Regions from separate parts of the Paenarthrobacter sp. TAF1 genome, predicted to be linked through region 2. Evidence: riboswitches for the same ligand, from Rfam matches in the RefSeq annotation. Region 2 holds a riboswitch; the other holds the start of a gene.

Region 1 (4,415 bases), on a different contig from region 2:
ACAGCCCAGTTCCATGGCAAGTGCGGCGTCGGAAGCTGTTCCGATCCCGGCGTCCAGCACCACCGGCACGGAGGCCCGGGACACGATGAGTTCGATGTTGTGCGGGTTCAGGATGCCCAGGCCGGTCCCGATGGGCGAGCCCAGCGGCATGACTGCCGTGGCGCCGAGGTTCTCGAGGCGGAGGGCAAGCACGGGATCGTCGTTGGTGTAGGCGAACACTTTGAAGCCGCGGTTCACCAATTGCTCGGTGGCGTCCACCAGTTCAACAGCGTCAGGGAGCAGCGTGTGCTCGTCAGCGATGACTTCCAGCTTGACCCAGTCGGTCTCCAGCGCCTCGCGTGCCAGTTCCGCCGTCATCACGGCGTCCTTCGCCGTGAAACAGCCTGCGGTGTTCGGGAGGACCCGGATGTTGTTGTCCACCAGCAGCTGGAACAGCGAACCGGTTTCGGCCGGCGAATAGCGTCGCATGGCCACGGTGGTGAGCTCGGTTCCGGATGCCAGGAGCGCGGCTCCGAGCCCGTCCAGGCTCGGCGCACCTCCCGTTCCCATGATCAGGCGGGACCCGAATTCGACGCCGTCGATCACCAAGGCGTCAGTACGGATTTCGGTGCTTGCTGTGGTCATGGTTCAGCCTCCCTGTACTGCGGTAACGAGTTCGAGTTCATCGCCGTCGGCCAGCGGAGTAGCTGCCCACTGGCTGCGCGGCACCACCTCGGAATTGCGGGCGACGGCGACACCCAGCTTCCCGCCGTCGGCCGCCTGTCCACGGTGGTCGAGTACGCGGCCGGTGACGGCCGTGACGAGCGTGCTGACGGAGGCGTCGGCGGGCACCTGGTGGACGGCGCCGTTGAGTTTGATGTTCATACTGTTTCCTTGCTGTGGAGTTGAGAGCGACGCGCGGTTGCACTGAAACGGTCGGGCCGGAAGATGGACCAGCGGGGATCAGGGGAACCGGTGAGCAGCTCCCCCACGATCATGGCGGCCACGGGGGTCAGGAGGACGCCATGCCGGAAGAACCCGGTGGCCACCACCAGGCCTGCGATGTCCCCGCTTGAACCGGCTACGCGGCCCAGCAACGGAGCGTTATCCGGAGTCCCTGGCCTGGCGCGCGCAGTTGCTTCCAGGAGTTCAAGTTCGGCCACCGCGGGAACCAGTACCTGGGCGTCCCGAAGGAGCTGGTAAACCCCGCCGGCAGAGACTGCGTTGGAGGCCGCCGACAAGCCGTCCTCCCGTTGGGTAGCTCCGATGACTACGGTTCCGTCGTCCCTGGGAACGATGTAAACGGGCACCCCGCGGACCATGCCACGGACAGTGGCAGTGAGCAGCGGTTGGAGGTGCGCGGGGACCCGAAGCCTGAGGATGTCCCCGTAGACCGGCCTGACCGGAAGTTCAAGACCCTCAGGAAGGCCGGCGAGCGCGGGGGCGCCCAGCCCGTTGGCCACCACGGTTTCGCCGGCCATGACGGATTTGCCGGATTCGAGCTCCACTCCGGCTACCTGGTCCCCGTCCCACAACAGGCCGTGCGCGGACTCTGCAACGGCAAATCCTTCCCTGGCGCCGCCTACCCACGTGCCATCGCCGGATGAATGCGCGGCCAGCCCTGCCATGAGGCACTCCGCCAGCTTCCGGGGATCCACCTGGTGATCGGCGGGGATATCAAAGGCACAGGAAATTTGCGGGCTAAGGAGCGGTTCGCGTTCCCTGGCGGTCCGCAACGGCAACGGTTCGACCCCCAGGCCCGCCGCGAGCTGGACAGTGCGAAGGTCTGCGAGCGCGCGGCGGTCGGCGGCATCGGCACCCACGGCGAGGGTCGGCGTCGTGCGGTATCCGGTAGCTTCCACAGGCCGGTGAGGGCCGCCGGCAAACGAGGGCCACAACCGGGATGACTCGAGCATGAGCTCCAGGAGGTCTTCTTCCTGGTAGTGCAGCTCGCTCACGGGCGCCAACATTCCGGCAGCAGCAAATGTCGCACCGGTGGCGGGCGCCGGATCGATGAGTGCTACGGAGCGGCCCAGCTTCCGGGCCTGGTGGGCGATGCCCAGTCCGATGACGCCTCCGCCGATAACGGCAACATCCGCGTGAATGGCTTCTTCCATCTGTTTCCTTCCCTACGCCGGTACTAGCCGGATCAGGTCAAGCGGTCGGCTCTGAAGCCCTCTCAGCCGGACGGTCATAAAGACGTACGTCACGGCTCCCGCAGTACGTGCCCAGTTTAGAGGAACTACTGTGGATTCCATGACCCAGCACTCTGCCCTCGCCAGCGCCCGCCTCTACCTGTGCACTGATGCGCGCAAGCGCCAAGGCGATTTTGAAGACTTTGCCGACGCCGCGTTCCAGGGCGGGGTGGACATCATCCAACTCCGTGACAAGACGATCGAAGCCGCCGAGGAATTGGAATTGCTGGCGATCCTGCGTGGCGTCGCAGAACGGCACGGGCGGCTCTGGGCGGTCAACGACCGGGCCGATATTGCCAGTGTTTCCGGGGCTCCGGTGTTCCATGTGGGCCAGAAGGACCTCCCGCTGGAGATTGCCCGCACGTTCCTTCCCCGCCCCGCTTCGATTGGTCTCTCCACCCATACGCCTGAGCAGGTAAATGCCGCGATCACGGCTTCGCCGGGCGAGCCTGGGCTGGACTATTTCTGCGTTGGTCCCGTCTGGGCGACCCCCACCAAACCCGGCCGCGAAGCGGTGGGAACCGGCCTGGTCACATATGCCGCGGAAGCGATCAGGCGCGCGGAGGAGACCACCGGCGGCGCCGTGGAGGTGCCGTGGTTTGCGATCGGCGGAATCGATCTCGGCAACGTCGAGCAGGTGCTCGCTGCGGGCGCCAGCCGTATCGTCGTCGTTCGCGCCATTACCGAGGCGGAAGATCCGACGGCGGCAGCCAAGTCGCTGCTCGAAGCCCTGGACGCCGCCGCGTAACGGTTCTCCACACAACAGTCCCAGGCACGCAGACCGTCGGGGTATCGGCAGGTTGTGGCGACAGGGGTGAGTCGGGGCTTGCAGATGCCGCAGCCCACCCACCGGATCGGATCAGATTCAGGTGAGCCGATCRCGGTACTGGCGCATCTTGCTCCGCGCCCCGCACGTGTTCATGTCGCACCAGGTCCGGGTCCTGGACCGTGAACTGTCGTAGAACACCCACCTGCACGCTTCCGACGCGCAGGTCCTGAGCCGCTGCCCCGAGCCGGTCAAGCCGTGGAGCAGGAGCGCCCCGACCGCTGCTCCCGCCGGCGAGACCGGCAGGCCGGCCGACGGGGTCAGCGCGAGCCGCCCGTCGTCGTCGACGTGGGGGCCTGCCCAGTGCTCCTGAGCGAGCTGGTTCAGGGCGGATCGCGCTGCCGTGTCGGTACGGTCGGCCAGGAACGCGCGCATGACCTCGCGGGCGTCGCGCAACGAGATGAGATGCTCGAGCGTGGGCTCGCCGCCCCATCCATGCCGGACCAGCCACTCCCGCCCGTCACGGATGGTCGCCAGCGCGTCGGTGCCGTGCAGCAGTGTGGCGCTGTTGCAAAACTCCACGACGACACGCAGCTCCTCGGGCACGGCGGACTGCACGGCGTTCACGCGCTCAGCAGACTGAGGAGTTCGCCGGGCCGATCCTCCGGCACCATGTGCCCGGCTCCCTCGATGATCGAGAACCGCGCGTGATCCGGAAGTGCCGTGACGAGCCGATGGGCGTAGTCGACACCCAGCCACGCATCTTCCGAGCCCCAGACCACGTGGATCGGGATGTCCAACAGCCGGAGTCGATCCTGTAGCTCGTCGGTGTTCTCCTCGCCGCCTTGGGTGTACTGCCGGTAGAACGCCCGTGCCCCTTCCGCACCCGCCCACTGGCCCGTGTACGAAGCCAGGGCGTCTGCACGCAGACCCACGTGACTGCCGGACCGGATCTTGGCGTCGATCAGGGCAGCGCTAGCCCAGTCGGGGAGCGCCTCGAAGGCCTCGGGGTGCTGGTGGACGGTTTGGAAGAACCCGCCGGCGCCCCAACCACTCACCGTCGCGGCATCGATGAGCGTGAGCGACTCGAAGTTCACGTCGTGCAGGAGCGTCGCCCGCAGCGCGACCGCGCCGCCGACGTCGTGCGCCACGACCCGAGGCGCTGAGACCCCCCAGTGCTCGAGGAGTTCGACGAAGATCGTCGCCTGCTGCCGGAGGCTCACATCCGGCGCGGTGCGGGTCGACTGTCCGAATCCGAGCATGTCCCAGACGTAGACCCGGTGATCACGAGCAAGCACCGGGGCGATGTCTCGCCAGATGTACGACGAGAAGGGTGTGCCGTGCATCAGAACGAGAGCCGGGCCCTCGCCGACCGAGTTCCATCGCACCGTACCGTCGCCGACGTCGAACCGCTCGGGTAGCGACCAATCGCTCATAGCTTGCCCCTTCCTTGTTACCGTCTTTATACCTTAGAC
Region 2 (4,415 bases):
GCCGTCGTCGTGCTGCCAAGCCCAAGGTGGAGGCAGAAGAGACGCCCGCAGCTGCTGAAGTTGTTGAAGAAACCACGACGCCGGAGGCCGGCACCCAGCCGGAAGAACCTGCTGCTGAGGAAGAGGCTCCGGCCGAGGAAGCTGCTCCTGCCGCTGCCACCTCGCTGTTCATGGAGCCGGTTTCCATCACGTCGATGATCTTCCAGGCCCCTGACCTCACCACTGTCCCGCGCGTTGCGGCCGTGGAAGAGACGGACGACGAGCCGGAAGACGACGCTGAAGCAGCCGCAGACGGTGAGCTGGACGAGGGTGGCAGTCGTCGCCGTCGCCGGAGCCGCGGCCGCCGCGGGCGCCGTGGCACTGAACGCGACGAGAACGACACCGAAGACAGCAATGACTCCGGCGACGAAGAAACTCCCGCAGCTGAAGCCCTCGAAGAAGGCGTCACGTCGCGTCGCCGTCGTCGTCGGCGTCGTGGAGACCAGGACCTTGAACTGACGGGCGGCTCGGATGACGACCCGCCCAACACGGTAACCCGCGTTCGCGCCCCCCGGCCCATCACGGAAACGGCTCCTTCCAACCGGGTCGCAAGCGTCAAGGGCTCCACCCGGCTCGAGGCCAAGAAGCAGCGTCGCCGCGAGTCCCGCGAGACCGGACGTCGCCGCCAGGTGATTACCGAAGCCGAGTTCCTGGCACGCCGCGAATCCGTGGACCGGCAAATGATCGTCCGCCAGCGCGACGACAGAATCCAGATCGCAGTCCTTGAAGATGGCGTCCTGGCCGAGCACTTCGTGTCCAAGACGCAGCAGGACTCCCTGATCGGCAACGTCTATCTCGGCAAGGTCCAGAACGTCCTGCCATCCATGGAAGCTGCATTCGTTGATATCGGACGCGGCCGCAACGCGGTGCTGTACGCCGGTGAAGTCAACTGGGATGCAGTGAACCTGGAGGGCCAGCCGCGCCGGATCGAGAATGCGCTGAAGTCCGGCGACTCCGTCCTGGTCCAGGTGACCAAGGATCCGGTGGGTCACAAGGGTGCCCGCCTCACAAGCCAGATCTCACTTCCGGGCCGCTACCTTGTGTACGTGCCGGGTGGATCCATGACCGGCATCTCCCGCAAGCTGCCCGACGTCGAACGCAACCGCCTCAAGCGGATCCTGAAGGACCGCCTGCCGGAAAACGCCGGAGTCATCGTCCGTACGGCCGCTGAAGGTGCCTCGGAAGAAGAACTGACCCACGACATCAACCGTTTGCGCGCGCAGTGGGAAGGTATCGAAGGGCAAGCTTCCTCCACCAAGGTGCTGGCACCGGAACTGCTTTACGGCGAACCGGACCTCACCATCAAGGTTGTCCGTGACGTCTTCAACGAGGACTTCTCCAAGCTGATCGTCTCCGGTGACGACGCCTGGGACACCATCGAGGCCTATGTAACCTATGTTGCCCCCGACCTCGTGGGCCGCCTTGAAAAATGGACCAAGGATCAAGACATCTTCGCTGCCTGGCGCATCGATGAGCAGATCCACAAGGCCCTGGAGCGCAAGGTCTTCCTGCCATCCGGTGGCTCGCTGGTCATTGACCGCACCGAGGCCATGACGGTGGTGGACGTCAACACCGGGAAGTTCACCGGCAGTGGTGGAAACCTGGAAGAGACAGTTACCAAGAACAACCTTGAAGCTGCCGAGGAAGTCGTTCGCCAGCTTCGCCTGCGTGACATCGGCGGCATCATCGTCATCGACTTCATCGACATGGTCCTGGAATCCAACCGCGACCTCGTTCTCCGCCGCATGGTGGAGTGCCTGGGCCGTGACCGTACCAAGCACCAGGTTGCTGAAGTAACGTCACTGGGCCTTGTCCAGATGACCCGCAAGCGCATGGGCACCGGTCTCCTTGAAGTCTTCGGTGAGCAGTGCGAGCACTGCGCAGGCCGCGGTGTCGTGACGCATGACGAGCCCGTGGAGCACCGCCGCGCCAACACCGTGGCAGCCGAGCAGCACCGTCCGCACACCGAGGCACAGCAGTCCACAGCCCGCACCGAGCGCAAGCGTCGCCGCGGCAAGGGCGGCGCCCAGGGAACGGTCGAAGCGCCGGCCCAGGTCCATTCGACGCCGTCCGCCCCTGTTGCGGCACCTGCAGCACACCCGGAAGCCCAGGACCCTGCCCGTCAGGCAAAGGCCGAAGCAACCCGGGCTGCACTGGCGACGATTGCAGCGGCCGCGCATGCCGCCCACCTTCACGATGACGAGCTCCACAAGGCAGAGGAGCAAACCCGGGCGGCCGGGGAGCATGGTCCCGACGCCGGTTCAGTCTCCGCTGCCCCGACGGCCCAGGAAGCCGCGGCACACGACGCCGCTGTCCGCGAAGGCCGGGCCACTCCAGTGCTGCGTTTTGGCGGCGAAGAGGTTGCCTTGCCTTTCGTTGAACACCACGATGAGCCGCAGGCAGCCCAGCCGGCCATGAGCCTGGACCGTCTGGCCGAAGCTTTCTCGCACCTTGGCGCGGCACCGTCGCCTGAGGACCAGAAAGCCAAGGAAGCTGTCGAAGCCCCGAAGGCTGCGGACACCCCGACGACTGAAGCTCCGGCTCCGGCCGCAGACGAAGCCCCCTCAGCATCGCGGGGTCGTCGTAGCCGCCGGAACCGCAGTGCAAGCAGGGCCCAAGGCGCGGCCAACGAGACCAGTGTTGAGCACCACGACGTGACCGCTACGGCCGCGAAGGGATCGGCGCACGAGTCCAAGGCGCCTGCGGAGCCGGTCAGGAAAGCGGCCCCGGACGAACCCATCATCCTGGGCGTCGGCGTACCGGCCTCCGAACTCTAACCGTTTGTGACCGCACCAAGGCCCCGCAGTTCCGCTACCAGCGGCAATTGCGGGGCCTTTTGCTGTCTGCCGGTGCGCTAGGCTGGGGGACTGACACGGGGTGCCAGGCGATGGGCCAGGCTGAGATCCAAACCCGTTGAACCTGTCCGGTTAGCACCGGCGAAGGGATGTCCTCATGGCCGCATTGTCATCTTCCGCTGTTTATCCGCTGGCGGAGGACCGCAGACGAACCCCCCGGGTACTGAGCATCGCGGGCTCCGACCCGTCCGGAGGAGCCGGAATCCAGGCTGATTTGAAGAGCATCGCCGCCCACGGTGGATATGGCATGGCGGCCATTACGGCTTTGACGGCCCAGAACACCCTGGGTGTCAGCGGTGTGCACGGACCACCCGTGGAGTTCCTGCGCCAGCAACTGGACGCCGTCAGTACCGATATCGTCATCGACGCCGTGAAGATCGGGATGCTCGGCGACGCGGCTGTTATTGACGAGGTGCGCAGTTGGCTCGAATCGGTGCGCCCCGCCGTCGTGGTTCTTGATCCCGTGATGGTGGCCACCAGCGGTGACCGCCTGCTAGACGAATCCGCAGGGGAGGCCCTTCGTTCCCTGCTTCCATTGGCGGACCTGATCACGCCGAACCTGCCCGAGCTTGCCATATTGCTGGGGGAAACCGAGGCTGCTGATTGGGCATCGGCATTGGAGCAGGGCAAGCGACTGGCAGCTGAGTGCGGAAACACGGTCTTGGTCAAGGGCGGTCATCTGGCCGGCTCGGAATGCCCCGATGCCTTGATCAACACCAGCGGGCTGTTGCGGCAGGACGTCATCGAAGTGGCAGGTCCAAGGATTGAGACCCGGAACAGCCATGGCACTGGATGCTCGTTGTCGTCCGCCTTGGCTACCGTCCAGGCGCGCACGGGCGACTGGGAGGCCTCACTGCGCGAAGCGAAACCGTGGCTGCTCCAGGCCCTGAGGAGCGCAGGGGAGCTGGAAGTGGGCCAGGGCAACGGGCCTGTGGACCACTTCCACCACCACCGCGTCCTCCAGCCTGGCGGATTTGCCGCCACTTTGTGGAAGGAAGCCATCCCGGAGCTTGAAAAAATCCACGGCCTCAACTTCATCCAGGAACTGCAGTCGGGGCATTTGCCGGAGCCGGCATTCAGCTACTACCTTGCGCAGGACGCCATCTATCTCAATGGCTATTCCAGGGTCCTTGCCCGTGCAGGCGCGTTGGCGCCCACCGAGGAAGAACAGCTGTTCTGGGCCAAGAGCTCACGGCAGTGCCTGGAAGTTGAATCGGAACTGCACAGGAACTGGTTGAGCTCCCGTAAGGCTTCGGGCGTCACCGGACCGGTCACCAAAGCCTATGTGGACCATCTGCTGGCAACGTCGGCATCCGGCAGCTATGCGGTGGTCCTCGCGGCGATCCTGCCCTGCTACTGGTTGTATGCGGAAGTGGGTCAAAAGCTCCACGCCGCGTTCGTCGATGCCGGGGCCTCCGGCGGGCATCCCTATGCGGACTGGCTGCGGACGTACGCCGACGAGGACTTTGCCTCCGCCACAAGGATGGCGATCAACTTCACAGACGCGGCGGCCGTTGCCGC

Evidence for each region. Region 2 has a riboswitch for thiamine pyrophosphate ahead of thiD (bifunctional hydroxymethylpyrimidine kinase/phosphomethylpyrimidine kinase). Riboswitches for the same ligand answer to the same signal wherever they lie in the genome.
Region 1: another riboswitch for thiamine pyrophosphate. It lies ahead of thiO (glycine oxidase ThiO); the one in region 2 lies ahead of thiD (bifunctional hydroxymethylpyrimidine kinase/phosphomethylpyrimidine kinase).

What each region holds. Positions count from the first base shown of each region.
Region 1 covers NZ_JBFRDO010000004.1:319,462-323,876, forward strand. The annotation lists gene AB4Y81_RS07665 (thiazole synthase) at 1-624, opposite strand, end outside; gene thiS (sulfur carrier protein ThiS) at 628-864, opposite strand; gene thiO (glycine oxidase ThiO) at 861-2,096, opposite strand; TPP riboswitch at 2,089-2,208, opposite strand; gene thiE (thiamine phosphate synthase) at 2,236-2,922, shown strand; gene AB4Y81_RS07685 (CGNR zinc finger domain-containing protein) at 3,040-3,567, opposite strand; gene AB4Y81_RS07690 (alpha/beta fold hydrolase) at 3,564-4,376, opposite strand.
Region 2 covers NZ_JBFRDO010000001.1:360,594-365,008, reverse strand. The annotation lists gene AB4Y81_RS01665 (Rne/Rng family ribonuclease) at 1-2,816, shown strand, start outside; TPP riboswitch at 2,903-3,001, shown strand; gene thiD (bifunctional hydroxymethylpyrimidine kinase/phosphomethylpyrimidine kinase) at 2,992-4,415, shown strand, end outside.